One region of the Ferdinandcohnia jepli genome, then DNA from elsewhere that is predicted to be linked to it. Evidence: riboswitches for the same ligand, from Rfam matches in the RefSeq annotation. Region 1 holds a riboswitch; the other holds the start of a gene.
What was found. A riboswitch is a leader RNA that binds a small molecule or an ion and turns the genes downstream of it on or off. The one in region 1 is predicted to bind cyclic di-AMP.
Positions count from the first base shown of each region.

Region 2: linked by a shared signal. The riboswitch ahead of AB3M96_RS06380 (potassium channel family protein) and the one ahead of AB3M96_RS20790 (dicarboxylate/amino acid:cation symporter) in region 1 are both predicted to bind cyclic di-AMP.

Region 1 is NZ_JBFOKR010000024.1:3,524-20,235, reverse strand. It holds gene AB3M96_RS20840 (S8 family peptidase) at 1-1,209, shown strand, start outside; gene AB3M96_RS20835 (DUF421 domain-containing protein) at 1,463-2,329, shown strand; gene AB3M96_RS20830 (hypothetical protein) at 2,412-2,639, shown strand; gene AB3M96_RS20825 (YjcZ family sporulation protein) at 2,742-2,873, shown strand; gene spoVIF (sporulation-specific transcription regulator SpoVIF) at 3,034-3,288, shown strand; gene AB3M96_RS20815 (hypothetical protein) at 3,441-3,683, shown strand; gene AB3M96_RS20810 (YetF domain-containing protein) at 3,697-4,371, opposite strand; gene AB3M96_RS20805 (GNAT family N-acetyltransferase) at 4,540-4,965, opposite strand; gene AB3M96_RS20800 (YjcG family protein) at 4,973-5,488, opposite strand; gene AB3M96_RS20795 (alpha/beta hydrolase) at 5,618-6,343, opposite strand; gene AB3M96_RS20790 (dicarboxylate/amino acid:cation symporter) at 6,469-7,698, opposite strand; cyclic di-AMP (ydaO/yuaA leader) riboswitch at 7,848-7,996, opposite strand; tRNA gene AB3M96_RS20785 (tRNA-Val) at 8,164-8,236, shown strand; gene AB3M96_RS20780 (hypothetical protein) at 8,405-8,605, shown strand; gene AB3M96_RS20775 (DoxX family protein) at 8,914-9,420, shown strand; gene AB3M96_RS20770 (M20/M25/M40 family metallo-hydrolase) at 9,579-10,844, shown strand; gene AB3M96_RS20765 (hypothetical protein) at 11,027-11,392, shown strand; gene AB3M96_RS20760 (zinc-dependent alcohol dehydrogenase) at 11,678-12,817, opposite strand; gene AB3M96_RS20755 (spore coat protein) at 12,837-13,199, opposite strand; gene AB3M96_RS20750 (spore coat protein) at 13,214-13,423, opposite strand; gene AB3M96_RS20745 (hypothetical protein) at 13,581-13,790, shown strand; gene AB3M96_RS20740 (spore coat protein) at 13,783-14,079, shown strand; gene AB3M96_RS20735 (SOS response-associated peptidase) at 14,724-15,401, opposite strand; gene AB3M96_RS20730 (ATP-binding protein) at 15,413-16,712, opposite strand, start outside.
Region 2 is NZ_JBFOKR010000005.1:22,573-39,284, forward strand. It holds gene AB3M96_RS06335 (LLM class flavin-dependent oxidoreductase) at 1-702, shown strand, start outside; gene AB3M96_RS06340 (FAD-dependent monooxygenase) at 844-2,004, shown strand; gene AB3M96_RS06345 (ROK family transcriptional regulator) at 2,739-3,749, shown strand; gene AB3M96_RS06350 (MFS transporter) at 3,786-5,009, shown strand; gene AB3M96_RS06355 (DUF817 domain-containing protein) at 5,277-6,083, shown strand; gene AB3M96_RS06360 (hypothetical protein) at 6,152-6,610, opposite strand; gene AB3M96_RS06365 (IS1595 family transposase) at 6,646-7,674, opposite strand; gene AB3M96_RS06370 (manganese catalase family protein) at 7,851-8,705, opposite strand; gene AB3M96_RS06375 (hypothetical protein) at 8,811-8,957, opposite strand; cyclic di-AMP (ydaO/yuaA leader) riboswitch at 9,216-9,356, shown strand; gene AB3M96_RS06380 (potassium channel family protein) at 9,514-10,167, shown strand; gene AB3M96_RS06385 (TrkH family potassium uptake protein) at 10,224-11,546, shown strand; gene AB3M96_RS06390 (RNA polymerase sigma factor) at 11,665-12,330, opposite strand; gene AB3M96_RS06395 (VOC family protein) at 12,421-12,834, shown strand; gene AB3M96_RS06400 (amidohydrolase) at 12,960-14,183, shown strand; gene AB3M96_RS06405 (cation diffusion facilitator family transporter) at 14,228-15,121, opposite strand; gene AB3M96_RS06410 (hypothetical protein) at 15,603-16,109, shown strand; gene AB3M96_RS06415 (FAD-dependent oxidoreductase) at 16,413-16,712, shown strand, end outside.

The sequences.
Region 1 (16,712 bases):
ACGCTTGAAAAAATAATAAAGAAGACGAGAAAGTTTGAGGTCATTATTGAGTGTGCAGACCAAAAGGGAGTTCATGAGAGTGTGAAAGCGGTGATGGACCGACACTACGGTTGTAAGATTAAACATGAATTTAAGACAATTGATAGTTGTTCAGCGACTGTCACTGCAGCAGGTTTAGAAGAGCTTCTACAAACATGTTCAACTGTTAAGCGTGTTTATTTAAATTCAGAAGTAAAAGCCTTACTCAATGTAGCCACACCATCAGCAAGAGCTGATCAAGTTGTACGAAATGGGTCCAAGCTTACCGGTGATGGAGTAACAATTGCTGTTATTGATACGGGAATATACCCTCATCAAGATTTAGAAGGTAGAATTATAGACTTCGTTGATTTAGTTAATAGTGATCCTAACCCGTATGATGATAATGGACATGGAACACATTGTGCTGGAGATGCTGCCGGAAATGGTGCTGCCTCTGGAGGAAAGTATGTTGCTCCGGCACCCAATGCGAATGTAGTAGGGATAAAGGTTTTAGATAAGCTGGGTTCTGGCTCGTTAGATACTGTCATGCGTGGAGTTGAATGGTGTATTCTCAATAACCAGGATGCAACAAAACCTAGAATAGATATTATATCAATGTCACTCGGTGCGTCTGCTCAACGGCTAAACAATGAAGATGCAGACCCGATGGTCCAAATTGTTGAAAAAGCGTGGGACAGTGGTATTGTAGTTGTTGTAGCTGCTGGAAATGAGGGTGACGAACCAAATACAATTGCTAGTCCTGGTATTAGCAACAAAGTTATAACGGTCGGTGCACTAGATGACCGTAATACACTAGACGGCCGCATGGACGATGCAATTGCACAGTTCTCAAGTAGAGGCCCAACTTTTTACAATGTTCCAAAACCAGATATCGTTGCACCGGGAGTCAATATTATTTCATTACGTTCACCAAATTCATACCTTGATAAGTTTCAGAAAGCAAACCGTGTGGAACAGAACTACTTTACGTTATCAGGTACTTCCATGGCGACACCAATTTGTGCAGGAGTAGTGGCTTTAATGATTGAATACAGAAAGAAAAACAATCTTCCAGTGAGTCCTACTAATATAAAAGGAGATTTATTAAGTGGAGCTGATAAATGGAAAGGGATTGATTATAACACATATGGCGCTGGCTATATAAATGCACAAAACGCAATAAAGTAGAAACTGTAAACCAAGGGTAATTCCTTGGTTTTTTTGCAGATAGGAAAAGCTTAAAATTCTTTCCCTATCTGCATAAGTGCAACTACGCCTCTGCTGTAGTCTATAGGCTCGGCAATCGCCGAGTTTTCTAAATTTATTTTATAGTGGAGACGATAGGAATTTTTATACGTAGACTATGAATTTGATTAATGGAGATAATTGTAATATAGATAGGAAATTACATGTTCCACATATTCTTGCTGAGGTGAAAGGCATGCCGAATTGGGTCGAGGTAGGTATCAGGTCATTTTCTGTAATAATTGGTTTATTTTTAATCATGAAACTCCTTGGTAAAAAACAGCTTGGAAGGCTGTCTTTTTTTGAATACATTTTAGGTATTACCGTAGGAAGTATTGCCGCAGATATATCAATGGATATTGAATTAGATCTTGCTTCAGGAATCACAAGTATCCTAATTTGGCTCTTAGTTCCATTGGCCATATCACTTATATCTTTGAAGAGTAAAAAATTTAGTGACTTTGTGGAAGGAAAGTCTACTGTGTTTATTAAAAATGGCAAGATACTTGAAGATCATCTTGCTAAAGAAAAATATACAGCAGACGAATTGTTAGAACAGCTACGGAAAAAGAGGGTATTTCAAATTGCTGATGTTGAATTTGCTGCTTTAGAACCGAGTGGAGATATAAGTGTACTTTTAAATAGGAATAAACAACCTCTTACTTTTGGTGATATAAATAGTAAACCAACAAAAGGGGGAGAACCGCAAACCGTAATTATGGATGGGGAAATTTTAGAAGAGCCATTGAATACTATAGATTTAGACAAAAGTTGGCTCGAAGGTGAACTCCGAACAATGGGTATTAAAGCAGAAGATATCTTTTTGGCCCAAATAGATCAAAACAATCAAATTACTGTGGATTTATATGATGACCAAATCATAAAACCAAAACAAACTGAAAAGCAGCAATTAATCGATTCTATTAAAAAGTGTAAGACTGAATTTGAAGATTATATCCTTAGAGCAGAATCAGCCGAAGTAAAAGAGATATATAGTAAGCATGTCAATGAATTGAATTTAATTGAGAATTCCTTAACTCAGATTAATAAGAATAAAACGTAGAAGACAGGCTCAATACGTCTGTCTTTTTCATTTTATAAAAAAGAGGAGTAGTGGACGTTGTGAAATATTTAGAGGTGATGAGATGAGTAAATTCGATAAAGAACTAGATCGTTTTGTTTCTGACTATTACAAAGACCATGATGAGGCAAAAGGAAAGCTTGATAAATGGGCATCTAAAAATGAAGAGGGACTAAAAAAACTTGATCAGCAAAGCGCAAGCTTCGAAAGGGACATTGAAGCAAGATTTGACCAGCTCGATAAGTGGTTAGCAAAACAACAACATGAACACGAGAAAACCTTTGGGAAATAACTATCTTACTTAATTTCCGCATATGTCCTGTGCTCTTGTCCTCACACATTTCGACTATTAAACATATTTTATAATGTACTCTTTTAAGAGGAGGTGCTAAATATGGGCTACGGATATGGTGGTTACGGCTATGGCGGCTATGGCTACGGCGGAGGCTACGGCGGTTCAACTTTCGTGTTAATCGTTGTGTTGTTCATCCTTTTAATTATTGTAGGTGCTTCTTTCTACAACTAATCACTGAATTAGAAACCCTATAAAGTACGAGTCTTAGGGCTCGTACTTTCACTTTTCCAGCAACTATATATAAGCAAAACAGTTTTACGAATTACCTGATATTCAGCACCACTTACAGTAAAGGGTCATAGAATATAACACAATGTAAGGAGGCTCTGAAATGGATAATAACTTCTTTAAAAATATTGAAAAGAAAACTGGCGTTAATATGCAGGATGTATTTCAACTAGCAAACTCTTTGCAAAATGCAAATTTTAAGGACGAAAAAACAGTAAGGTCAGTCATTAGAAAAGTTTCTCATATTGCCAACAAACCTGTTAATAAACAACTTGAAGATAAGATTGTACAGAGTATTGTTAATGGTAATGAGAAAATGGACTTCGGTACTATTGCAAAAATGATTAATAAAAAGTAGTGAGTATGGTCTGGCGAGATATGTCAGGCCTTCTTCATTTAGTACCCCAAAAATGGGAGGGGTTGTACGAATTCTATAGTAGACAATACATATTAATGTATCCCTTACCATAATTATTTAGTAGACAGTATAAGACAGGAGTGCGGATTATCATGGGTTATATTTTACCAATTAACCATGAACAATATACACAGTACGTTAATAGATCTACATCTTATAAGACCAATCAATTTAGGCTTCATCACGTTAACCCTATTACCTTACATACTAGTGTAAAAAATCAATATGAACGTATTGATACAAGATTGCCTCAAAGAAGGATTCCTAAACCAAACAATGAGAAAGTTCGAGCACAAATTACAGGTCTTGGCTTATTATATGATGCAACCATATAAAAAAGAGGCCGGGCTAGTATGTTTGTATATACAAGCCGTCCTCTTCAAGCCACTCTGCAATTAATAAATCTTTATAACTATTTACTCCTTTACTTCGAAGTTCAGAAATAAGCCACTCCTCAGTAAATCCACTTTCTTTCAAATTTTCATTGATGATTTGTCCATCACTAATAAGCGTTATAGGCAGCCTAACTTTTTTCTCCTCCATATTATAATCTTGGCGAGTTGGTTGTTCATAAGACGACTTCTTTAGCACACTAATTGATCCATCCGTTTCAAGAATAGCATATTCCACTTCTCGGATAGAAAATACATTCTTTGAGCGTAGAAGATGTTGTAATTGATTAATGTCAAGTTTGTTCTTTTTCAGCTTTTCTTTTATAATTTGTCCTTTATGTATAATAATTGCGGGTTTTCCTTCAAGATAAGGTCTTGTAATTGCAATTTTTTGGGTGATTACCTCAATAATATAAATTAAAACTCCCCAGATTGTAACGGCAAATAAAATTTGTAAAACACCTATTTTATCATCAAAAACAGCATTTCCAACTAGTTCACCTAAAACAAGTGCTGAAATAAAATCAAAGGGAGTTATTTGCGTAATTTGTGTCTTTCCAAGAATTTTTGTAAGGATGAGCAGTCCTAATAGACCACAAACTAAATCTAATACGATTCTAAAATAATCCATCACTTCACCCCATTAGTAGGATGACCATGTGTATTTTTTTTATCCTAGGAAACGTGTTTTTATATACTGAAAAAATGATTAGGAGTTTTTTAGAAGGATGATTGTGGAATTGGAAAAGAAGCGTAGTTGAAAATAATGGTGGGACAAGGTATCTGCCCCTTGTCCCATTTAGTTTATTTCTTTTGTCATGGTCACGTGTGGAATTCCAGCGTCCATGAATATCCCTGATACTGTTTCGTAGCCCAGTTTTTTATAAAAGGTTTGTGCATGTGTTTGGGCATTTAGTTTTAATTTTTTTAAGCCGTGTTCTTTTGCCAGGTCTTCAATTTTAGTCATAATAATGTTTCCTGCACCTTTTTTGCGGTGAGAGGCAAGAACACAAATCCTTTCGACTTTTCCAAGCCCATCAACCTCACGAAAACGGCCAGCTCCCACAGGTTCTCCATTGTCATAAAGTACAATGTGAGTCGCACTGTCTTCGTATTGGTCAATTTCCTCTTCCATTGGTACGTTTTGTTCATCAACAAAAACAATTTTTCTTACAGTAAATGCATCATCTTTTTCTTTGTTGTTTGTAACGATTTTTGCTTCCATTTGAAAATTAACGACCCTTTCCTAAACGAAATGTTTCATATACTGTCCAAGACCCATTTTCTAATTGATAAAGCAAATGGAATCTGTCGATCTCTTCTTCATGTTCAACCTTCAGCATTCTAAGTTGTCCATACACGTCAGAGTGTTCATCACTAGAAAGCTTTTGACCAATTGTAATATGTGGTACATATGCAAATTCAGGTTCTTCTGGAAAAAAGTCAGAGTGAAGTGCTTCGTGCAATTTAAGTAACTCACTGTTTGGGTCAACCTTTAAATAAATAACATTATTAACCGGATAAAAGGAGCTAACCTTTAACACCTTCAATTGAAACGGATTAATTTGGTTTGAAATTTCCTCAAGTTTGTTAGAGATATCCTTAATTTCCACATCAGATGCGTCGAATGCATTCTTTAATGTCAGATGTGGTGGAATTAACGCATAATGTGGATCATAACGTTTACGATAAGAATTTGCGAAATCTTGAAGTTGTTTGGATGGAAAGAGTGCAATGCCGTACTTCATTTGTAGACCCTCCTTGAGAATATGTATTGATAAGCTAATAATGTTAACTCGTGTTAGCCTACTACCAAAAATAGTAATTCCATTATACCAAAGTTTTATAGGTGATAATATATTTGAATAAGCTAAATCTTACATTTTTAACATATAGGCTAGAGCTCTTGGAAGATCTGGTTGCCAATATGTCCAAGTATGTGAACCGTCAAACTCCTCATAAAAATAAGGATACCCTTTTTTACCGATAACTTTTCGCAGTTCCCGGTTCGGAGTCAAGAAGTCAGAAACCTCACCATTCGTTGTTTTAACCTCTGTTTCGCCTGTACCAATTACATGATAAATTTCGAGTTGAGACCCTTGATAGTGTTCGACCTTCTCTAAAACTTCATCATCCACATAAGGAGATTGAAGGATAACTTTCCCGAATGTATTTGGATATTCGAGTGCTGTTAATAGTGAAATAGTAGCTCCGAGGGAATCACCAATTAACGCTCGACCTAATCCTATTTGGTAAGTAGGAAACTCACTATCCAGGAACGGTACAAGTTCTTCACCAAGAAAACGTTTGTACATTTCGTGTTTTTCGCCTTTGGGATGATACTTTTCCCGACGGTCAGCAACACTTTTATATGGCACACCAACAATAATCGTATTATCAATTTGATTAGAATGTAGAAGGTCGTCAGCGACTCTGGCCATTCGCCCAAGGTTAAAATAATCTCTTCCATCCTGCGCAATTAAAACATTGTATTTATAGAGAGGTGAAAAAGCAGCGGGTAAATAAACGATAAGTTCAACTTCTTCATGTAATATCTTGCTATGTATAGTCATTTCCCTAACAGTACCTTTATTAACACTCATAATTTCTAATCCTCCAACCTGACTTGAAATCTAGTAAAACTCATATTGTTATTATAACGTATTACGGTATGTTTATTTAAATGAAAAAACGACAGGGGAGAACCCTGTCGTTACATCCATAATTTTTAAGCAGTTTGTTCTCCTGAATGTTTCTTTTCTGACTCAGTTACATAAACAGCACATGCAGCATCACCTGTAATATTAACCGCTGTACGAGTCATATCAAGTAAGCGGTCAATACCGATAATTAACGCAATACCTTCTGCCGGTAAACCAACAGATGTTAATACCATTGCAAGCATTATTAATCCAACACCAGGAACGCCTGCGGTACCGATACTTGCAAGTACGGCAGTTATAATGACCGTAATAATCTCGACCATAGAGAGATCTACTCCCCATGCTTGTGCAATGAAAATTGTCGCTACCCCTTGCATAATGGCGGTACCGTCCATATTAATCGTTGCACCTAAAGGTTGAACAAAGCTACTTATTGGTTCTGGCACCTTTAGATTCTTTTGGGCAGTTTCCATTGAGACTGGTAAGGTTGCACTACTGCTTGACGTACTAAACGCAACTGTCATCGCAGGTGCAAAGCCTTTGAAAAATTCAATTGGATTCATTTTGCCTAGTAACGCGACTGTTCCTCCATATGTTATGAAAGCATGAATCAGTAAAGCGCCAAGAACGACTAGGAAATATGATAGCATTGCTTTAATTGCATCATAACCTTGGCTACCAATTGCAGTTGCAATTAATCCAAATGTACCGTATGGAGCAACCTTCATAACAAGATTTACTAAATACATCATGATTTCATTTGCCTGCTCAAAGAGATTTAGGATCCCTTTCGTTTTATCACCAAGTACTGTTAGAGCCAATCCCACAAAAATTGAAAATGCTATTATCTGTAACATATTCGCTTGTGTCATTGCTTCAACAGGGTTTGTCGGGATAATGCCCAGTAAGGTCTCCATAATAGGTGGTGCTTCTGTCTGACCTTCATATTGTAAGCCTTCAGTTTGGAAGTTACCGCCTGCTCCAGGCTGAATAACAGCAGCTAAGGACAAACCAATAATTATTGCGATAGTGGTTGTAACTAAGAAATAGCCAATCGTTTTAGCACCAATTCTTCCGAGCTTTTTGGGATCACCGAGACCAGCAACTCCTAGAGTAATAGAAATGAAGACTATTGGAACAACAAGCATTTTAATAAGATTTAAGAAAATTTGTCCTAGTGGTTTGAATAGCCAATAATTTAAATCCTCGAATAAAGCCGGTGAAGTAAGATTAAGAATAAAACCAACAAGTGCACCTAAACCTAAACCGAGTAAGATTTTTTTCGTTAGTGACATAAATTACCTCCTCTTAAAAAGTAGTTTTCTATTTATCCTGGCAGCATAAGGTAAGGTAATGACAGCATTTTTTCGTAGCGGAGAAAGTTTTAAGATACAAAAAACCACGAGAGTAGGCTCGTGGCTTAAATAGTCAAAAAAATGCAGAACTATGCTCTCTCCAGATGCTTACGAGGTTAGCTGTCGGATTCGGATGAAGAGTTTCTCCTACCTTTATAAAAAAGGATTCACCCCGAGTGCCCTTATGCACGTTATGGTTCCCCCGTTTCCCAAATTGGGAATTCAGCGAATATTAAATTGTGCTTTGCCTTAGTAATATATTTATAGCTCATAGAAAAGCTTTATGTCAACATTTTAACACTTTTTCGCAACCAATGGTGTTGTTAATATTTCCCGTAGACTCACTATTGTTTATTATTGACAAACTAGTCATTCGAAGGTATATTATGAATAATTCTTATATACGATTCCGTAGCTCAGCTGGGAGAGCGCTACCTTGACAGGGTAGAGGTCGCTGGTTCGATCCCAGTCGGAATCATCTAATTTAAAGGCTACAATCCCAAAGGGTTGTGGCCTTTTTCCATATAACAAAGTCTGAAATAATAAAAAGGTAGCTGGGTGTTTTACTCATTTTTATACGTTAAAGTGTCCCATAGACAATTTCATCATATAAAGACAGTAAAAGAGAATAAGGAGTGTTTAAAGTATGGGAGAAGTTGTGGGAATTGAGAAAAATATCAAGCAAAGTCCAAGTACACCTAATCAATATCAACCAAAAGAGTCAAACAAAAGATTAATTAAATATCGCTACGAAGATAACTACTCTAATTTGGTGAGGTATTACCAAAAGATAATGTTTGACGTTTATTATAATGAGTTTATGAAATGTCCTAAAAAAACAAATTAATAAAACTAAATAGAATTTGAACTGGAGATTCTTAGACTTATTTTTCAAGTCTTTTTTTTTGTTTTTACATAGCAATTCGAACAGGATAGTCAAATGCTTTTTTCTAAAAATACCCTAGTTATTCTCAGGAAAAAGGGAAGCTATCAATCAGGGAAAGAATGTCTAGAGTAAGGAAAAATAGCCAACATAGTTCAGGATAAAACACCTGCAAAATAAGGATGTTCCCCGATATTTTATTTTTCCTGTTAACACTATACTTACAGTATAAAGTAGTTAATCAAATCCTAAGGGATTGGGAGGAAAATAAAATGATGAATACATTTTTAAGAGAAAACAAAGTTGCAGCAGCTATTATGGTGTTTTTAAGAGTTTACTTAGGTTATCAGTGGATCACATCTGGTTGGGGGAAAATCGTAGGTGGTTTTGATGCAGGTGGATTTTTACAAGGGGCTATACAAAAGGCGACAGGAGATCATCCAGCAGTTCAAGGCTGGTGGGCTAGCTTCCTAGACGGATTTGCAATTCCAAACGTTGGTTTGTTCAACGTATTAGTACCTTGGGGCGAGTTACTAGTTGGTATAGCATTAATCTTAGGTTTATTCACAACCTTCTCAGCACTAATGGGTATTACAATGAACTTCGCGTTCATGTTCTCTGGAACAACCAGCACAAACCCACAAATGGTGTTACTAACAATTTTTATCCTAGTTGCAGGAAGCAACGCTGGTAAATTTGGTCTTGATTACTATGTAATACCTTTTGTTAAGAAGGTTATTGGTAGAAAACAAGACAAGACAGTGGCAGTTTCTAAATAACCATGTAATAAGAATGGACCCAGTCATGGGTCCATTTTTCGTGTTAGTTAAAAAACGTAGGAGCATGAATAGTAATCTTTATTTCATATAAAGAAAGTTGATATCTCCCGGAAGTTATTAGAAGATAAAATAAGACATAATTTAAGAGGAGGATATCTATGAATCAATCATCTCAAAACAGCCCAAGAGAATTTGTTTCCGATTTAACCTTACAAACAATAGAAGATCTACTAAAGGATGCGAAAGTTCAAGAGGGATTAGAATTCCTTAAACAAGATAACGAGTTTACGACTAAAGAACAAATTGAGATTACCGAAATCTCGGCACCAACTTTCGAAGAGGAAGAAAGAGGTTTAGATTATCAAAAAAGGTTAGTACAATATGGGCTAACAAATGTAAAAACAGATGATCAAGGAAATGTATTTGGTATTAGAGAAGGCTCTGGTAATGGCCCTAAATTAGTTGTCTGTGCTCATCTAGATACTGTATTTCCAGCTGGCACAGATGTTAAAGCAAAACATATAGATGGAAAAATTTTTGCCCCGGGTATAGCGGATGATGGTAGAGGGTTAGCTGCTGTTCTAACCTTGCTTAGAGCGTTTGAAAAAACGGGTATACATACTATGGGTGATATTATATTTGGTGCAACTGTTGGTGAAGAGGGATTAGGGGATTTGAATGGTGTGAAAGCACTTTTCGAAAATAACCAAAGCATTGATGGTTTTATATCAATAGAACCAGGTAGTCCAGAACGAATCACCTATCTTGCAACAGGAAGCCGAAGATATAGTGTTACCTATAAAGGGCAAGGTGGCCATAGTTTTGGAGACTTTGGTAAACCAAGCGCTATTCATGCATTAGGAAGGGCTATTTCTAAAATTAGTGACATTCAAACACCAGTAGAACCAAAAACAACATTTAATGTTGGAATTATTAATGGTGGAACATCCGTTAATACGATATCTGCAAGTGCAGAAATGCTGCTTGATTTACGTTCCACATCTTCTGAAGAGTTAGCAAAATTAGAAGAAAAGGTACTTACTATTATAAAGAAAGCAGCTGTAGAAGAGAATGAACGATGGGATTCGGACGAGATACAAGTTGAAATTACATTAGTAGGAGATCGGCCAGCAGGTTCACAAGCTAAAGATAGTACTATTGTTCAAGTAGCGTTAGCTTCGACTGCAGGTATTGGTTTTGAACCAATTTTAACTTCTCCTAGTAGCACAGATTCAAATGTGCCTATTAGTCTAGGAATACCGGCTGTTACATTAGGAGGAGGGGGAGATTTTGGTGGCTGTCATACCCTCGAGGAATTCTATGATCCTACCGATGCTTATTACGGTGTTCAAGGGATATTCCTAACCATTCTAGGTCTTGTCGGAGTTGAACATGTAACACAACCACTATTACCAAAAAGGTAAGGGTGAAGCACTCTCTTTCTTTTACTAACTACTAATAGCGTGAGGGTATATAACCTTCCAACACACTTTCTATAGGCAAACTAACCAACCTTGTGATAAAAGGATGAATGCCCAGTCCAAAATAGTATATATGTAATAAGCTATATAGACTGTCATTATACAAAGATGGAAGGAGCAATTAGATGTATAGATATATGACACCATATATAGAAGATCAGAGAAATATCGGTTATGGAGTTGGACCATTAGCGGCAGGGTTACTAGGTGCTGGTATAGGCTATTTAGGAGCAGGATTACTTGGTCCAGGATATGGAGGATATGGAGGATATGGATATCCAGGTGGCCCTGGTTTTGGTGGATTCGGCCCTGGTGGTTATGGAATCGGCTACCCTGGAGTAGGCTATGGTTACGGTCCAGGGTTTGGTGGTTATGGAAAGGGTTATGGAAAAGGGTACGGCAAAGGTTATGGAAAGGGATTTGGAAAAGGATTTGGACATAAAGGTTTTGGTGGAGGACATGGATATCCAGGTTATGGTCATAGGTACTAGTAACAGGAATGTATACTAAATATAGCTACTTTCAAAACCTAAGTAATAAATAAAAATGGGTGTTTAATAGAAACGGATTAAATGTACCTGGCATACCCTGAACAAAGGGGGTGCCACTTTGATTGTGTGGTTACAGACGAACTCGGTACTACTGTTAATCATCCTCTCAATCCCAATTATTTTTTTTAGTCTTTCAAAATCTCTTTTGAATATTGCGAAACGAAATAGATTTGATAAATGAAAGTAGACCGCTATTTTGGCGGTCTATTTCGTTATTGCATAAAGCTAATGCGGTTTTAGTACAACTTTGATACAATCATCAGTCTTTGTATCGAAAACTTCATATCCATGTTTTGCTTGCTCTAATGGGATCACATGAGTAATAATGTCACTTGGATCAAATTTGCCATCTGAGATCAGCTTATAAAGCTTAGGAATTACAGGAATAACATGGGCTTGTCCCATTTTCAGCTGCACATTTCGTTCGAAAATATCACCTAATGGAAATGCATTATATCTCATTCCATAAACACCTGTAATTTGAATTGTTCCACACTTTCGTACTGCTTGAGCAGCCATAACAATTGCTCCCATTGCTCCGCCGTGTAGTTTTAAACCAGTAGCTAAGAATTCCATTGGAGACATTTTACCGTCCATACCTACACAGTCTATTACAACGTCTGCTCCGCCATGAGTAATCTCTTTTAAATGATTTCCGATATTTTTTTCACTTTCAAAATTAACGATTTCTACGTTGTTTGTCTTTTTTGCATGTTGTAAACGGTAATCAACATAGTCAACAGCAATGACTCGTTTGGCTCCAAATAGCCAAGCAAATTTTTGGGCTAATAAGCCAACGGGACCACAACCGAGAATAATAACTGTGTCGTCTTTTTTTACGCCAGCGTTCTCAACAGTCCAATATGCTGTTGAGGCAGCATCTGCAAGTAGTACAAGCTTTTCATCTTCTAATTCACTATCTTCCGGTACCTTAAAGGGCGTGAAATTTCCATAAGGTACTCGTAAATATTCAGCTTGACCACCAGCAAAACCACCAGTCGTTTCAGAGTATCCCAGGAATCCACCCATATCTCCATGCTCATTTGCATTGTCACACTGACTGGTAAAGTCATTACTACAATACCAACACTTACCGCAGCTCATATTAAAAGGAACAATAACCCGGTCCCCTTTTTTAAGGTTGGTTACTTCAGGACCAACTTCTTCTACAATCCCAACAGGTTCATGACCAATAATGAAATTTTCGGGGGTGTTTGGAATCATACCGTGGATTAAATGTAAATCTGAACCACAGATAGCTGAACTCGTAACCTTTATTACAATATCATCTGCTTTTTGTATTTTGGGATCTTCCACTTCTTTGACGGCTACATCTTTAATACCTTGATATGTAACAGCTTTCATGTATTTTTCCTCCTGCAATCTATTTATTAGGGGTTGCAAACGTACCTTTTCTATCAGTGTCGTTAGGGAAGAGTTCCATTCTGGCAATTGCTAGTGCCATATCTGCAGACTTGATGTCTAATTCTATTTGTTTTTCAACATCATTTGGGTATAACCATCCTTTACTAATCATTAGTTCGGAAATTTCTTGGTGCAGATCGATAGCTCTATCCATTTGACTAAATAATGCTTGCCTCAATTCTGGATTAGCTGTTTCCGTTAGGGCCACTGAATAATAACGGATTCCAGTTTTTACAGATAATAAAAAATCCATTGCAAACGAGGCATCAGCCATCTTGGGCATACCTTCAGCATACTTGGGATCAAGATAATCTTGGTTCATTTAATTATCACCTCTTAGTGTTTTGTTCTAGCCTTTTCGTACAATTTTTTTAGCTCTTCAATATCCTCTATTGATTGTTTTACATCCTTTTCCATTAATGCCTTTAAATCATTGTCAAAACAAATTCCCTGCATTAACTTCGAACGTACTAAACAGATTGTTTTAAAATTTATCATTTCATGAGTATCCATTGTTTCGTGATAGCCTAACGCATGTTGTTCCATCTTTGTCACTCCTTTTAGTTTAGGATGACCTTTTTTAATAAATAATCATTCAATATAAGGAAGTTTTTAAATTCCAAAATTAGTAAAAGAGTGAAAGGGAATAAGTTACCGAGGCGTAGGCACTCTAAAACTAAGATGATTTGAAAGGAGATTAACGATGACACACTACATGGGGCTACATGAAACCTTGGAAGTACATGAACTCTTAACCTTTAAAAACCTTTCCATAACAAAATCCATTACAATGAGTAAATTGGTTCAAGATCCACAGCTGCGTGCCATCTTATCTAATGATGTTGATTCAGGTAGAAAATTCATAACTCAACTTCAACAATTAATTACAGATAGGAGCCAGAACAATGAATGATTTAATGAAGAAATTTATGGGGATGGGCGGCATGACAGATAAGGTCATTGCAACTGATTTTCTTATCTCAACAAAAGCTGGCATTCGTAATATTGCTTTTGCAATTACCGAAACGTACACTCCTTCTGTAAAACAGGTACTACGTGAACAACTGCGAATTGCTGTTGAAACACATGAAAATATAACAAATTATATGATTACTCAAGGAGTGTATCATCCAAATGACCTCCGTGAACAACTTCAAGCAGATTTAAATATTACCGAAACCGCTATGAAATTAACTGAGTAAAGAACAAAAGCGCAAGCGACTTGGAAAAAGGAACATCGACTAAATAGCCGCCACGTCCTGTGGAGAACGTCGATGTCAGCACATACTCGAAAATGCTGCGATTTTCTTCGTGCGATGTCTATGCTGCCGTAGCCTTCCTTGTCCTGTGCAAGTCCGACAAGCGCTGGCCGGCTAATGTCGCCACGTCCTTATGTCTTCGCCGGCACTAGCACGTCCTGTGCGTCGGAGCCCTGACTTGTCCAGTTTCAGCGGCTAGAAACTAGAGAAATTTCAACCCCTCCGTCAGAGGCAAAAGATGCCTCTTTTGTCGGAGTCTCCAATTTCCTCGTTTCTGACCAAGCCGCTTCAGCATTTCAGTGAGGAGGCTCGAAAAAAAAGCAAAGCTTTTTTTCTGCGGGGATTATCCTCACGAAGCATTCCTTAGTGTTGCCGCCGCAGGAGGGGTGAAGCGACCTCTAGCTGCTTAAAAGCAAAGCTTTTGCGCAAGATACTCGAAGAAGTTTATTCAGGTAGGAAAACTGGCTAGGCGCTGGAGCTGGACTTGGATAACTGTACTGCAAGTTATCCACAACATAAAATTTGATAATTACATAAAAACATAAAAAAAGGTATTTTTCTTTTTCTTAGAAAAATACCTTTGTCATTTAACATATCTCTTGTATTAAATTTGGTGAATTATTACGTGGAGAGTTTACGAGTGATGATACCTCGTAGGCTTCCATAAGATGTGCTGGTAATGGTTTTAATAACTTTGATATCTCAGGAGAAACTTGTATAGCAGGATTTAACCATGTTTTTTCATCTTCTTTTTTTAAGATAACGGGCATGCGGTCATGGATCTCATTCATTAATTCATTTGGTTCTGTTGTAATCACCGAACATGAATATACTGTATCTCCGGATGGTGAGGTCCAACGTTCCCAAATACCTGCCATTGCAAACATTTTATTGGACTTAAGTTTTATTCTTATAGGAATTTTCGTCTTATCGTCTTTTCGTTTCCATTCGTAAAAACTATCTGCGATTATTAGACAACGTCTACTATTATAAGCCTGACGAAAACTTGGTTTTTCAGAAATGGTTTCAGCACGAGCGTTTATCATCTTATAGCCGATTTTTTCATCTTTTGCCCAGGAAGGGATAAGTCCCCAACGTAGAAACCCTAATCGATTCTTGTTCCCATCATTTATGACTGACAATACTGAATGAGAAGGTGCAATGTTATAACTTGGTACATACAAGCCCGCATCTATCGCCGCCTCAATTGAGAATCGATCGATTATTTCATTATACTCTGCAAACAGAGTGAATCTCCCGCACATTTATATCACCTTTATCTTAAATCATTTATGTTTGTAACAATTCCACTCTGAATACTTGTTACATTATTAGCTATCATACTGTGGATAGGTAACCTAATAGTAAAGGTAGTACCTTTGCCAAGCTGACTTTCAACAACTATTCTACCTTTCATTTGTTCAATGATTTGATACGATATGGTAAGACCAATTCCAGTTCCTTTTTCTTTCGTTGAATAAAAAGGTGTGCCTACTCTCGCTAGTTGTTCCTTCGACATACCTACTCCATTATCAGAAATGGCAATAATAATCAATTTGTTTTTAGTGTATGCATTAATTTCAACCTTACCGTTACTAGTTATTGCCTCAATTGCATTTTTTATTAAATTAATGAGAACTTGTTTAATTTCATCTGTATTACCGCTTACAAATAGTGATTTCTCAATTGATGAAGTTACTTCGATATTTTGTATATTAGTATATGAGGACATTAATTCTATCGTTTTAGTGAGTTCCTCAGTTAAATTTACTACTTGAGATTCTTTAGTGTTTGGTCTTGCTAAGGAAAGATAATCATTTATGATAGCTTGAGCCCGACTTAATTCTGTTAGAGAAATATCAATATAGTTCCTTTGCTTATCCGTTATATTTTCATCCTTTTTAATTAATTGTAAAAAGCCATTAATTGTTGTCATTGGATTGCGAACCTCATGAGCGACTGATGCAGCTAATTGACTAATAATATTTAGCTTTTCAGAACGTCGTAATTCTTTTTGTAAAAGCATTTGTTGTCGTAGATTCTCAATAAGAAGTATAACGATTAAAAGAGTGATCCAGGTGATTAGTGAAAAAATAATCATGATGAACAGATGATCAAATTGATCCTTAGAGATGAGAGTTATGCTTCGGGTTAATGCGATAATCCAATAAAGAATGCTAATTGCAACTAGTTTGTTTTTTACAATAAAAGATTTAAAGCTTTTTGTTAAAAAGTAAAAGATTGCAGTAATGATCGCATAGTTAAGAAGTGAGACCCAAAGTGTATTCTCACTTAATAAATGCTGATAGACAAGCATAATAAAAACAGTTGTAATCCCTTGGAAAAATCCAATATATATAAAAGCAACTATGATGGGGATAATGCGGAAATCATATTCAAAGCCATTTGCATATGAAACTGGGAAGGACATTGTTAATAAGAGAATTACAAAAATCATGCCGAGCAGTTTTCCTTTATATAAACTACTTGAGGAAATATTATTACGAAGAACCATTAGGTAATAAACAAGTATAGGGAAAATAACGATCAATACATGGTAGAGCACATGACCTATA
Region 2 (16,712 bases), on a different contig from region 1:
GGGGCTTTTATTGAGTCATTTCCTCTATTTGGGTACAGCACTAACGATTATAATGAGCTCTTTAAAGAGCATATGGACCTACTTTTACAATTAAATAAAAATGAAAAAGTAACATGGACAGGAAATTTCCGAACTCCTTTACAAAATGCTGAAATCGCACCGCGACCTGCACAAGATGAACTGCCAATATGGATTGGAGTTGGTGGAACCCCTGAGAGTGCAGAGCGTGCGGGAATATTCGGAGTTGGAATGGCATTAGCTATTTTAGGAGGAGACCCTTTACGCTTTAAACCACTTGTTGAAATTTACCGTAAAGCGGGTCTAGAAGCGGGCCATTCACCAGAAAAGCTAAAAGTTGGTGTAACTGGCCATACGTATATTTCTAAAACAAATGAGCAAGCTAAAGATGAGTTCTTCCCTTATTATTCAAACTATTGGTCCTATGTGAATAGCCAACGTGGTATGGGAACCAGGATGTCGAGACAAGATTTTGAGATGATGGCTAGTCCAGAGACAGCATTGTTTATAGGAAGCCCCCAGCAAATTGTAGAGAAAATACACCGTCAGTACGAGTTGTTTGGCCATACACGTTTTCTAGCTCAGGTTGATATTGGTGGGTTGCCATTTGATAAGGTAACTAAAAGCATTGAATTATTAGCAACTGACGTAGTTCCAATGGTTAATAAGATTATTAATAAATAATGTATTTTCTTAGCAGTGGATTCACAATTGTGGGTCACACTGCTTTTTTATTGGAAAAATAAGAGTTGTAGGAACTTGAGAAGGAGTTTTTCTTTTTTTATTGAAGTATCATAGGAACGAAACAAAAAGGTGGATTTACAAATGAGTAAAAAGGTTATCATTATAGGAGCTGGAATAGGTGGTCTATGTACAGCGATCGCTTTAATAAAAGAAGGATACGAAGTAAAAGTTTTTGAAAAGGCAGCCCAATTAACTCATGTAGGGGCAGGAATTGTTTTAGCAGCAAATGCACTTAAAGCACTAGGGACGCTAGGTGTAGAAAAAAATGTAGTATCAAGTGGAGCTCATGTTGGGAAAGCAGAGATCCGTTCATGGGATGGAAAGCTTATAGTTGAGCTTCCAACGCATGAGCAAGCAAATCGTTATGGTACATATAGCTATCTAATTCATCGGGCTAAATTAGTATCTATTTTAGTTAATAAACTGAATTCTAATACTAAAATTCAACTCAATAAAAAATTAGTAAAGTTTACCCAAACTGAAAATAAAGTAACTGCATTTTTTGAAGATGGAACTAATGAAGATGCCGATATTCTAATAGGTGCTGATGGGATACATTCCTTAGTTAGAAAACAATTATTCGGGGAAGAAAAACTTCGATATGCGGGATTTACTGCTTTTCGAGGTATTTGTGATATTGCTAATTCTCAATACCAGATGGAAGATGGTGGTGGCTTTGAAGCCTGGGGGAGAGGTAAAAGATTTGGCTTCTCTCATCTTGGAGAAGGCAAAGTCTTCTGGTTTGCTGCAATAAATTCACAAGAAGGCAAACAGACTCAGCCAGAAGGAAGAAAGGAAATAGTGAAAAAGTACTTCGAAGACTGGTATCCACCAGTTCAACTCGCTATTGATGCTACCGAGGAAACCTCAATATTACACCATGATATTTATGATCTTCCTCCTATAACACGTTGGAGTAAGGGGAGGGTGACACTGTTAGGAGATGCTGCACATCCAATGTTACCAAACTTAGGCCAAGGTGGTGCCCAAGCTATAGAGGATGCCATTGTTTTATCTCAAAGTTTAAAAGGAATAGGCAGTCTACAAGGAGCCCTTCAAAGTTATGAACATACTAGAAAACAAAGAACACGATCAATAATTAACCAATCTAGAAAGATGGCACGAATGGTACAGCTTGAGAACCCTCTGACTATACACGCGAGAAATATTGTTCTTAAAAATATTCCAAAGAAACTTATTACTAACAGACTTGATTGGATTCTTGGTCATAAAGTAAAGTGAAGTGCTGTAGATGTATACTCTAATAGATTCATGAGGTGATCTTTATGTTTCACTTTTTAAGCATAGTTATAAGTATTATCCTACTTCTTCGTATCTTTAATAAAGTAAAGGTATCACTAAAGGTATTAACTAAGCCACAAATTTTAAGTGTAACAATTTCATATATTGGAGCAATTTTTATAGCATTTATTTGTATATACTACTTTGGTAATTGGAGTGCGGAACAATTTCAAAATACGATTATAAAATATATTATATTCTTCGTCATTGTTTATCTAACCCTATATTTAATAATGAATATACTGAGTAAAGTATTATACAAGATTACTAATGGTATTCTACCTATAAATAACGATGAAGATACCAAATAAAGTAATGTGATAGAGATTAGAAAGACTAATTCTACTACGTACCATTTTTTTATACGGCTGTTTAGGAAATTTTGTTGCTTTAAAGCCTAAACTGGAAGGAGGGTTTTATACTGTCTTTTCTATGTTCAGCAACAATCTTTTATACTTTAATCTGTAGGAGCTTGCTAGTTAAACTTCATATAACAAAGCACCACAAGCCCCACTAATTTTAAAAAATCGTGATTGTTAAGGCTAATTGTATATGATATGATAGCATCGAACTTATTAAACATGTTTAATAAGTTTATTATTGGGTACTTATTAAACATCTTTAAAAAGTATATGTTATAGGTGGTGACGCTTGTGAAACCAACTCCAAAATCTATGAGGAAGGTTATCCTTAGTGGTATTCGCGAAACTCTTTTAGAGCTTGGAAGTGCAACAAAAGTAGAACTAAGCGATAAATTAGAAATTAGTTTTCCAACGATAAGTAAGTTCCTAACGCAGATGGAGAGGGACGGAGAAATTATTTCAGTGGGTCTAGATGAATCAAGTGGTGGGAGAAGAGCAAAAAGATATACATATAATCCTGAACATATGCTTGGACTTGCCATTTTTTTAGAAGGTACAGAGACGAATTATACAATTTTTAATTGTGTAGGAGAAATAAAGGAACAAGGCAGCGTTTCAAGTGTGCTAAAAGACAATGGCTTACAACTATTAACAAACTATATAGATAACTTACTAGAAACAAATCCTAAGATTAGTTCTTTGGCAATTGGTGTTCCTGGTTCTGTTGATAGTGGGCGGATTTTTTATATACCAGGGTATGAACAATTTCAAAATATAGATTTAAAGGGATACTTAGAGAAACAATTTTCGATACCTGTTGTTGTGGAGAACGATATGAATGCTGCTGTGCTAGGATATCATAATAATAGCGGGAGTAAGGATAACAAATCGCTAATCTATCTCTATTCCGGTCAAAATTGTCCTGGAGCAGGATTTTTAGTAAATGGAGATGTGGTACGAGGAAGTACTTTTTTTGCTGGAGAGGTTTCATTCGTTCCTCAATATAATGACCGAAACTATCGTCAAGCATTGGAAAACAGAAATCCATCTGCAGATGTTTTGATCAAAGAGGGTTCTCAAATTGATGCAATTAGTAGATTAGTAGCCACATTTGTAGCAATCATTAACCCACATAAAATGATTTTCTGTAGTGGTGATGTTGAAAGTGCAATATTAGATAAAATAGCAATTCGCAGCTCAAAATATATACCCTCGGAACATCTGCCGGAGCTAGTAATTAGTGATTGGAAACAAGACTATTTAATAGGTTTGCAAAGTCTTGGTCTTAATCTGATGATAAACAAACCGCAAGTTACTAGATAAATTCAAATTAATAATTAATATGGGAGAATAGATAGTATGGCAACTTTACTTTTAATAATCATTTATTTGGCTTTTATCAGCTTAGGGTTACCTGATTCTTTATTAGGGGTAGCATGGCCTGTGATGCAAAAAGACTTTGGAGCCCCACTTGAGACTGCTGGGGTACTATTTATGACGATTGCAGGCAGTACCATTATATCCAGTTTATTTAGTGGAAGGGTTCTTAAACAATTTGGAACTGGGAAAGTTACATTTGTAAGTACATTAATGACTGCTGGAGCATTACTAGGATTTTATTTTGCACCTTCTATAATTTGGCTTTTCTTATGTGCCATTCCACTTGGAATAGGTGCTGGAGCAATTGACGCCGGATTAAACGATTATGTGGCTACACACTATAAGGCACATCATATGAGTTGGTTACATTCTTTTTGGGGGGTTGGAGCTACACTAGGTCCTGTTATAATGGCTCAGTTTATATCAGGAGAAACATCTTGGAGCAGTGGCTACCTGACAATAGCTGGAATTCAATTCTTATTAGTAGTAATTTTGTTTTTTACTTTACCTTTATGGAACAAAGTGACTGCAATATATAGTGTCGAATCGAACGAGGTGCATAATGAATCAAAAAGCGTCTCACTAAATGAAGAAAATGGTAATATCAAACCCCTACAAATTAAAGGGGTAAAATTGGCTCTATTCTCCTTTCTGTTTTATTGTGGGGTTGAAGCAACAGTAGGATTATGGGGAAGTAGCTACTTGGTTAATGTAAAGGATTTACCCGTGGCGACTGCTGCAAAATGGGTATCATTTTATTACGGCGGAATAACGATTGGTAGATTTATTACAGGATTTATAACTTTTAAGGTAACTAATCGTACGCTCATCCGGACGGGGCAGTTTATCGCTTTAGCAGGGGCATTACTGCTAATCTTACCATTACCATCAATTTTTTCATTAGTAGGTTTTGTACTGGTTGGCCTAGGATTAGCACCAATATTTCCATGTATGTTACACGAAACGCCAACACGTTTTGGAAAGAAGCATTCTCAGACCATTATGGGATATCAAATGGCTATGGCATATACAGGTAGTACATTTGTGCCTCCATTACTTGGGTTCATTGCATCGTATGTAACAATAGGAATTTTCCCAATCATTGTTGTTATTTTTGTCGCGGCAATGCTATTAAGCTCAGAGAAGCTTAATAGTTTATTAAAGAAAAAAGGTTTAATAAGAAAGTTACAAGTTCAAGAGTAGGGGAAATTTAAACAAAAATAGTAAAGTACTTCTACCTAGTAGCGAAAGAATATAGTAAATGTATTAATAAAACATTAAAGCATTTCTCTGAATGAGAAATGCTTTTTTTTATAGAAATATTAAAACAACAATAATATAATTAAAATTAATAATATTTTATTGTAAAACAATAAATAATAAAGTAAAATATAATCAATTAGAACAAGTAAGAGGTGTATTATGAAACGTGAGTCAACATTCAGGAATAACCTCTGGGAGGATCAAATCATTAGATCGCTAAAACAGCTTGTTTATTTTGGGTGGGAACAGGCACTATCATGTTTATTTCCTGTAGTAATTTTTGTGTCTTTAGCATTAACAAAAATCCTTCCACTTCCTTTGCTGCCAAGATATGATTGGCTGCTCATTATCTGCCTTTTGATGCAGTGGTGGATGTTGCGTTCTGGACTTGAAACTGGGGATGAACTAAAGGTAATCACATTGTTTCATCTTATTGGGTTAGCACTTGAACTTTTTAAGGTGCATATGGGCTCCTGGTCCTATCCAGAGGAAGGATATTTTAAAATTTATGGAGTACCTATGTATAGTGGGTTCATGTACGCAAGTGTAGCTAGTTATCTTTGCCAGGCTTGGAGACGCTTAGATGTTGAACTGATTAAGTGGCCACCGTTTTTAGTGGTAGTACCGCTTGCAGCTGCAATATATTTAAACTTTTTCACACACCATTATTGGATTGATGTACGCTGGTGGTTATCTTTCCTTGTGATTATCGTCTTTTGGCGAACATGGGTCATATATGAGGTTAATGGAACACGTTACCGAATGCCACTCGCACTATCTTTTGTACTCATTGGATTTTTCATATGGGTAGCTGAAAACATTGCCACGTTCTTTGGAGCCTGGGAATATCCGAACCAAACCGATGCGTGGAGCTTAGTTCATCTAGGAAAAGTAAGTTCCTGGCTATTATTAGTAATCGTCAGCTTTCTTATCGTAGCGACATTAAAGAGGTTTAAAGGAAAAAGTTCAACTGAGGTAGGTACTAGCAAATTTTTAAAAATATGGCTGTGTTAAATTTTAATGTTGATATTCATTATAAAATTAGGGATACCTAAATGGTTCCCTAACTTTTGTAATTTGAATTAAGATAATTCTTCTAAACCCCAATCATTGTAAGTGTATTTTTCATTCTCAGATATAGGTTTATAACTTTTACAAAAATCAAGAAGTTTTCTACTCCTTCTACCAAAAGATTTATCCTGTTTGGAGAAGATTTCAACCACATCATCCCGATTGAGAAAAGTCTTATCTTTTAAGCAGAATATCTCATTTTCTAAATCACCGAATGGATTAAAGTTACCATGTCGGCAAGATTGACAACAAGCGATACTGATATTGTCTGGAAGTTCTTTCTGTAAATACTTTACTGCATATTCAATAGAACTGGATAACTTAGATTGAATTTGGTGATTATTCACTTGGACTTCAAAGCGAATGTTTTGAAATTCTTCTTCATCTAATTGTTCGTAAAACATATTTGTTGGTATGACTGAGATTTTTCCGTCAATTAGATAATTCACATTCAAAGTATCTACTTTCAATGGACAGACCTCCTAATAAATTTACATAAATAGATTTAGATAATGAATTTTGAAAGACGCAAACTATCATAAGTATCCGTCATTTCAAATACAAATGATGTTAATAAAAGTTCTTTTATATTGTGTTTAGTGCTTTCATTACTTCGACTATCCACAAATAAGAACCAAGCAAGGTAATTGTCAAGGTACTTTGTAGCCACGCCTTTAAAACGGTTTATCCATTGTTTCATACGAGAATGAAGACCGTTGACATTTTGGATGTGGTACAAACCCTTAATAACGTGTTTGCCACCGTCTGATTTAATTCGGTAATGCTCTAAACCTTTTTCCTTTGCATAGGTTTTATAGGCTCTCCAAGCATCTGTCACAAGCACATTGTCAGGTGTCAGTTTAGAGCCAATCATATTATCAACTTTAGTTTTCACTACACGCCCCATACAAGCGACCTTTGATACTGTTGCTTTGGTGCGGTCTCTTGCAACAAGAACACATACTTGTTCGTGGCTAATGCCTCTATGTTTGGATTTTCCACCACGCTTACGAGGTTTGCGGTCAGTAATGCCACGTTGTCCTTTTTGGGAGTATAGGAAATAGGTCTCGTCAACTTCAACGATACCTTCAAATTGCTCAAAATCCATTTGTTTTAAGGCACTCAATAATTTGTGTCTCCAATAAAAAAGTGTAACCCAAGTAACCCCTACGATTTCAGCAGATTTTCGCAGGGAATAACCTTTGAACATACAATCAACAAACGTAATCCATTCATCGCCCTTTCGAGTTCGATAAAGAACTGTATTAGTTGTATCAGTAAATGTCTTACTACAACATTTACAACGATAGCGTTGGCGACCATTGTGTTTCCCGAACCTAACAACATGTTCAGACGCACAATGAGGGCATTGAAAACCTTCTTTGAAACGGGTTTCTCTCAGTTCATTAATTAGGCGACCACCAACAGAGGAAGAAGGCTCAACATAGCGTTTTACCCATTGAAACACACGCTCTTTCTCTGTGTGTGATAATTTGTCGATATGTTTTAATAGATTACTGAACGCTTTGCTCAACCTTGTGACCTCCTCGAATGTTTGTTCTTATCCTAATTATACAAAGATTTCAAGAAGGTTTCAAATATCAACATTTACCTTTAACAGAGCCAAAAATATAAAACGCGTAAAAGTAAGGCAGGTAATTATTATATATGTGAGCAGCAAAATAAAAAGCGTCAATGATTGACGCTTTTTTATCTGTTTAAATCTTGTATACCAGGGCTATGTTCATTAGGCATTTCTGGTAACACAGGAACAGGATGACCTGCTGGAGGCGGTACCACTTGAAGAGTACCATCGTCTCTACTTGGGGATTCACCTTGGAAGATTTGTCCCATTAGTGTTTCATCTAATCTAAAATTAAATTGTGCATTATGGAAGCCCATTTCAACATATTTTCTACACTCCGGATACTTGTTAATATCATAATTCGGCACTGGGAAGATTTTTGCCCAGTCCACACCGAGGGTTTCCAGAGCTTTTGCAAATGCATTTTGATGAGCATTATCACGAACAATTAAGAAAGCCAATGTTTCTCTAAATGTCTTATTAGAGCTCATTTCATATATTCTTGTTTTTTGGAGAACACCAGTAGATTCTAAAACTACATTATCAAGTAAATCACTAATCAAATTACCATGACTATAAACATAGTTTCCATTCCATGGATTTCCTGCAGCGTCAACAGGAAGCGAACTTTGTGCGCCCATAATAAAGTGATGAGGATTTGCATGTTTTATTGCATCCTCTAATGGAGCACCTGTATCACCACCTGCACCAACAGCTTCTTCTCCAGAACCATTTAATAATTGATTGATTGTAGTTTGAACTAGTTCCACATGGCTAATTTCCTCTAGGAAGACCCCTCTAATTAAATCGCGGTACTGCTTTTGGTTACCTCTAAAATTTGAGCTTTGGAAGAAGAATTGCATCATAGTTCTCATCTCGCCAAAACGGCCACCTAATGTTTCTTGAAGTACTTTTGCTGCAGAAGGATCGGGTTTATCAGGAACAATCATATTAATCAAATCTTCCTTATAAAAATACATGAGCTAACCTCCTTATAAGTTGTTTTACTTTGTTAATATTTGATTAACCATACAAAAATATCCTCTGCTTTATCCGCTATCATATATTTTGTTTCTAATTTTTTCTTAATCCTTCATTGCCCCTGCTTCTCGGGAAGTCATCGCACCTTGTCCTTCGCTTACATCTCTTTGAATTTCCTGTTTAACCTTTTGGGGATTAGTACCAGCGAAAGCTGAACCCGAATTCTTTTTAGGTCGCAGATTCTGTTGCATTTAGATATTCCTCTCTTTCGAATTTAATAATGGTAGTATTTGCAAAAAACTACTCGATCTATCCGGAGGATAAAAGTAAAAATAACTTAGTAAAGTCGAGGAGTTATAAAAATTGTACAAGGTAAGGTAAGAGACATTATCGGAGGTGATGAAAGCAAAATGGAAATGTTAGGTTTCATTCTATAAAAATACATGTTGACAACAAACGAAAACGGGAGTAGATTTTGATTATTAAATTATTAAAAATAAATATCCAACACCTTTTATTCGCTGAATCTTATGAGCGGGGGAACCAATTATGATAGCGATGCTATCTCGGGGTGAATCTTACTTAGTAAGAAGGGATACTCTCAATTCCTAATCCGACAGCTAACCTCGTAAGCGTTATATGTAAGTCGAGAGAAAGGTCATAGGTTAGCCTAAGACCATTCTATTTGCGATGGTCTTTTTTTGCGGGATAATTCGCATAAGTGGAACTAACGAATAAGCTTTTGCTTAACTATAAGCAATCGCCGATTTCTCGAATATTGGTGCTAGGATAGAAATGAGGACAGCTATGAGAAAGCAATTTGTAGTAATTGGTTTAGGTCGTTTTGGTAGTGCGTTATGCAGGGAATTGGATATGTTAGGTCATGAGGTGTTAGCGATTGATTCTAACGATGATAAAATAAATACGATGTTACCATACTCTACAAATGCAGTTGTGGCAAATGCTACAGATGAAAATGTATTAAAGTCACTTGGAATACGGAACTTTGATGTTGCGATTGTCGGCATTGGAGAGGATATGCAATCGAGTATTCATTGTACATTGCTTCTAAAGGAAATGGGACTAAAAGTATGGGTAAAAGCCCAAAACTCATACCACCAAAAAATACTTGAAAAGATTGGTGCTGACCGGGTCATACAACCAGAACTAGATATGGGGATAAGAGTTGCTCATAAGCTAGATTCTGAGAATATTATTGACTATATTGAGCTTTCAAAGGATTACAGCATCGTAGAATTGATTGCAACAGCAAAAATTGATCAGCGCTCGATTATTGAGTTGAAAGTACGTGCAAAATACGGATGTACGATTTTAGCTATTAAAAGAGGAGAAGATATAAATATTTCACCATTACCAGAAGATATCATCTGTCGAGGAGATATTCTGGTTTTGGTGGGAAGTAATATTGATATAAAACGTTTTGAGGAGAAAGCGATGTAGGTTCGAGTATGTTTTTTTAATAGAATACTAGCCTCGAAAGGTGCGTTATAAAGATGATGTATAAAAAGAGTGTTAAACTTTCTCCTTATCAACTGCTCATACTAATCTTTTTTGTTTTTATTATGATTGGTACTTGTTTATTAAAATTGCCATTGTCAACAACGGAGTATATATCATGGATTGATGCATTATTTACTGCCACCTCCGCTGCGACAGTTACAGGTCTGATTGTAGTGGATACACCAGCTGTTTTTACGACATTTGGAGAAGTAGTCATTCTCTCTTTAATTCAGCTTGGTGGATTAGGAATTATGTCTTTTGCAGTCCTAATCTATATGATGCTCGGGAAAAAGATTAGTTTAAAAGACAGGATTATCGTGCAACAAGCTCTGAATCAGACATCCATTGGTGGTATTATTAAACTAGTAAAGTATTTGTTTATCTTTTCTCTAACTATTGAGTTAATCGGGATGATGTTACTAGCGTTTAAATGGGTACCAGAGTATGGTTGGGGAACTGGGCTATACTACAGCCTTTTTCATTCTGTCTCAGCATTTAATAATGCTGGTTTTGCATTATGGTCAGATAGTTTAATGGGGTATGTTGGCGATCCGCTTGTAAACACAGTTATCACAACCTTATTTATTATTGGTGGGATTGGTTTTACGGTTTTAATAGATGTTTGGCAAACTAAGAAATTAAAAAAATTCTCGTTACATTCAAAATTGATGATAATTGGTACTGTCGTCTTAAACGTAGTTGCGATGTTACTAGTTTTTGTATTAGAGTTTCATAACCCTAATACTCTGGCGAGTTTATCTACATTGTCTGATAAACTATGGGCAGCTTATTTTCAGGGAGTTGTAACAAGAACAGCTGGTTTTAATACAATTGATATTGCTGCAATAGATGAATCTACTGCATTCTTAATGGTAATTTTAATGTTTATTGGAGCGGGAAGTGCTTCAACAGGTGGGGGAATTAAACTAACTACATTTTTAGTAATAGTCTTTGGGGTACTTTCCTTTTTAAAAGGAAAAAAGGATGTAGTAATTTCAAATCGTTCCATTTCAAATGAAATTGTTTTTCGTGCCTTGGCGATATCTAGTATCAGCCTCTTTTTTGTTCTACTTGCTGTATTTATCTTAACAATCTCAGAGGATGCACCATTTTTAGTTTCATTATTTGAAGTGGTTTCTGCTTTTGGCACAGTAGGAATGTCGATGGGCTTAACGTATTCCTTAACATTGGTAGGAAAAATAATTATCATATTTATTATGTTCTTAGGAAATATTGGACCTCTCACACTTGTTTACTCTTTATCGAAACCACGTGTATCCAAAATTAAATATCCGAAAGAGGATTTACTAACGGGGTAATAGAGTTGCTAGTGACTGAAATGGTCGTTATGAAAAAGTTAGGAGAAGTCCAACCCCTCTGAAAAGAGAGGGATTGGGCTTTTCTATTATTTCCATTTTGAATGGTATGCTTAGTAATTTATGCTGAATATATTTGAAGAATATTCCCATCAGGGTCCGTTATAAAAATGGTATGTAATGCTTCCTTTCTATTGCTATTTACATTGAAATCAGATGTTTGTAGTAATCGATAATAATAAAATATCTTTAGAGGCTGTTGTTTTTTTACGGCTAACGAAAAGTCCTTAATTAGTGAAGGAGTAAGTAATTGATTGTTATTATGTATAGGTGAGTTATGATTTTCCTTTAATTTAATCCTAGAACGGTGAAGGGCCGTTTTTACTGAAGTATTACTGATTCTTAGCATTTCAGCAATTTCTTCAGAAGTGTATTGAAAAACATCTTTTAATGTTAACAGCATAGCCTGGCGAATTGGAAGAGTACTAATTAAAATTTCTAGTAAGCTATCCCATTCAGTAGGGTCAAAACTACTGGTATATAATTCATTAGGAGAAGTTGGAATTTCAGTTTTTTTACGTTTTTCATCAATAAATAGATTCCTAGCTGTTTTATATAGAAATGAAAGATTTATATTTCTATTTGGATCATCCTTTTTAATTTTAATAAATTTTATCAATGTCTCCTGAACTAAATCTTCGGCAATCCATTCTGAGCTAGTTAAAGATAAGCAATATCCATATAACTTTAAGGAAACTTCTTCAATATTATTTATTTCAATAGCCATTTTTCCTCCAATAAATTTTTATAGATTATGTAACTTTTATTTAATTATAATCGTTTGTAGAGGAACAAAGAATAAGGAGAGTGATTTTGGATGTTTAAGGTAGGCAGTATTTTTATTCCTGTTACAGATTTGGAGCGTTCTAAAAAATGGTATGAATTGAATCTGGGTGTAACTAAAGTAGATGAGTGGCAGGAAAACGGAGAAGACCATGGAGTAGGGTACGTTTTTAAAGGTGAGACGGTTGGTCTTGCTCTAATAAAAGTAGAAAAACCACAACCAACAGAATTTATAACTAAAGGAAAAAACAAAAACGTATATTATAATTTTGTAGTTGATCAAATTGTACCAGTATACGATCAGCTCAAACAAAATGGAGTTGAAACAACAGATATACATGATTATGGTCTGATGAAAGGGTTTGATTTCTTCGACCCTGATGGCAATTCGTTTAGTGTAGTAAGTGAAGAAAAGGATTCACCTTACCATATAGATAATTTAAAATAATATAAAATAGTGGAAGTAACCAAGTAGGAGCTTCCACTATTATTTTGGACGCAGGTTACATATAAGTGATGTGATTCTATTATTTAATTTTAGATAATAATCAACAACTAGTGGGGGATGCAGCAATGGCTAATTCAGCATTTTGGCTAAAAAACGTACGTTTAGAAAAAGGATATTATATCGAGGACGACCACGTTTCAGGAACCATTACAGAGGTGTGTCATATAAAAATTGAGGATGGTAGGTTTGCCAGTATAGTTCCAGAAGAAACGGAATTAAATGATAATCTCGACAAGTATAATACGAAAGAATTGTTAATGCTTCCTTCCTTTAAGGAAATGCACATACATATTGATAAAACATATTATGGAGGACCTTGGAAGGCGATCAAACCGGCAAAAAGCATTTTGGATAAATTTGCTGAGGAAAAAGAACTGCTTCCAAAATTATTACCCACTGCAAGGGATAGAGCCGAAAAGATTTTAGAAACAATCCTTGGTTTTGGGTCGACCCATGTGCGTACCCATTGTAATATTGATCCTGCTATTGGTTTATCTAATTTAGAAGCGACAAACCTGGCGTTAGATGCCTTTACTGGAAAAATGACATCTGAAATTGTCGCGTTCCCACAACACGGTCTTCTTCGTTCAAATATGGTAGAGCAAGTGAGACAAGCTTTGAAACAAGGGGCTACTATAGTGGGTGGGGTAGATCCTTTTAGTGTTGATAATAACCTAGAAAAATCATTAAATACCATGGTCGAACTTGCAGTTGAAGCAAATGCAGGAATCGATATTCATCTTCACGAAAGAGATGCCATTGGATTAAAAACGATGAATCTTCTTGCTGATTTAACAGAAGAAGCAAGCTTACAAGGTAAGGTAACAGTGAGTCATGCATTTGGCTTTGCCGAAGAATCGAAAATAGCTGCTTCTGAGCTAGCTGATAGATTTGCAAAACTTGGAATAGCCGTAACCTCAACTGTACCAATCGGCAATATAATAATGCCATTACCTATGCTTCGAGAAAAAGGGGTAAAAGTTGAACTGGGTACGGATAGTCTAACAGATCATTGGTCACCATTTGGTAACGGTGATAACTTAGAAAAGGTTGGCAGATTGGCAGAACTGTACCGACATGTGGATGAAGTTGCTCTCGCTCAATCTTTAGCGTATATTACGGGAGGCATTACACCATTAGATAAAGACGGGAACCGTGAGTGGCCACAGGTTGGCGATCATGCAAATATAGTACTTGTTGACTCGAGTTGTTCTGCCGAAGCAGTTGCAAGAAGAGCGGCAAAACGTGTAGTACTTTTTAATGGGAAGTTTGTTTCTGGGGAGATATAAAGTGTTAAAAAAGCAACGCTCCCGGTGGGCGTTGCTTTCAATATTTATGATTCAAGCTTAGTTCTCTCGGTGATTATAGGCTCAACATGTACATGGACATCATAAATATTATGTTCACAGATTAATGTATCTTCAACCCTCGAAGATATTTCATGTGCTTGAATTATATCTAGATTGCTGGGAACTGAAATGACAACATCTACAACATTGCTATTGCCATAGGTCCTTCCTTTTATATTCTTTATTTCTAATACCCCATGTACTTTTAGTATTGTCTGTTTATACTTATCTAAATCCTTTGTGTCAAAACCATCGGTTAAATAATGTGTAGATTCTCTAAAGATGTCCCAACCAGTCTTACAAATTAGTAAACCAACAATGACTGCTGTAACAGGATCAAGCCAAGGCATCCCAAATTGAGATCCGATGATACCAATTGCGGTTCCTATACTCACCAAGGAGTCAGATAGATTATCTTTTGCAGCAGCCATTACTGCATGACTTTTCACCTGTTTTGCCAAATTTTTATTATATTGATAAACAAATAGCATAATAAAAGCAGAAAAAATTCCTGTCCATGCTGCAAGCATATCTGGAGATTCAGCATTCCCAACAAATAGAGAAGAAGCTGCACCATATAAAACCTGTAAACCTACTAATACCATGATAAAGGAAGCAAGTAAGGAAGCTACTGTTTCTGCTTTCCAATGTCCATATGGATGGTCATCATCTGCCGGTTTTTGAGAAAGCCGTAAACCAATTAATACGGCAACTGATGCAATTATATCAGTTGTATTATTAAACCCATCTGCGCGCAATGCTTCAGAGTCAGTTAGATAGCTTATTACTAGTTTTAGTGTTGCTAATAGTAGATAAACAACGATGCTTATTATCGCACCACGTTCCCCTAACTTTAAATCATTATATCTTTGCTCCATTTTAGTTCCCCCGAATTTTCACATCGACCCTTATTGTAACAAAGCAAATTCGTGTTAGTCTACGGCAACGTTTTTTCGAAAAGGCAATAAAATAACAGTATGGAAAGAGTGTTTACTTGAGGAAAAAATAAATTTAAAACTATTATCAGTAATATAGATAAAGTTAGATGAATAATCTATTAATTAATGATGGTAGTTAATTATCTTTAATTAAAAATATTTAAGTGTCGAAATAGTAAAAATATTTTGTTTTGTTTGAAGGAATTATAGAAGATTTGTCGAAATAATTATAAATTAAATATGGAGGTATGTTCATGATGTAATTGCGCTAATAGTTTTCTAAAAATTCCCAATAATTTTAATGTTGTACATCGTGTAATACCAAATCCAATTAATATTTCTATTGGAGATAAGTAGATTTTACAATTATTGTTGCTAGTTTTTAAAACTAAATATAAAAAAGAGAAAAGGGGATGAAGAAATGAAAAAGTTTAGTTTTTTTGCAGTACTTTTATTTTTAGTAATGGTAGTAAGTGCTTGTGGCAGTGACTCAGAGAGTGCCTCAGTAAGTGAGGATGGAGTCCTAACACTAGGAGAAACGGGTCTTTTTAAAACTGATAAAGGTGAGTTTGAGGTAACATTGGACGAGATTAAGTATGAAGCAGGTGGAGATGGAGAAAAATCTTTAAGAGGAACATATATTGTTGCAAATGCTACTGTAACGAGTAGGGCTGCTAAAGCAGTAAATATAGAGGATGTTTTACCATTTAAAATCTATGTTGATGATGTCGTGAACTGGAACAATGTATCTGTTGGTAAAGAATACAGTTTTGGCACCCAGATTGCTGGAGAAATTAAAGAGGGCGAATCAGTAACTGGCAGTGTTATATTTGATGCGAGGGAGTCGGAAACATATACGATTATCTTAGGTGGTAAAACAAACCCTAATAAACTTGTATGGGAATTAACTCCAGCTGATTTTAAATAGAAGTGAAGTTTTTGGTTTGAATAATGTAGAATGGGCCAGGTTTTTAACCTAGGCTCATTCTTTTTTTTAGCAGATAGGAAAGCAATAAATTCTTTCCTATCTGCATAAGTGCAACTACGGCTCTGCTGTCACCTTTAGGCTCGGCAATCGCCGAGTTTTCTAAGACCACTTTACCGATGAATGATACGTAAAAAATTGGAAATCCTATAGTCAAAATTATTTTTTGAACAGCGAATGTAATATAGGCGAATATGGTGACGAACATTATGACGTATTGGATTAAAGAAATGGAGGGCTTTTTTTATGACTTCTGAACATAAGCTACCAGAAAAAGTAGAGCCGTTTTGGAGAGTGAATATTGATATACCTGAGTTTCCAAAATTGGAAAACGATCTTGAGGTAGATGTTGTCATTGTAGGTGGCGGGATTACAGGCCTCACTTCTGCCTATGTATTAGTAAATGAGGGGCTGAAGGTTGCCGTCTTGGAAGCAAATAATTTAGTTAATGGTACTACAGGACATACGACTGCAAAAATAACAGCACAGCATGATCTTATTTATGATGAGTTCATCAGAAACTTTGGAAAAAGTATGGCCAGATTG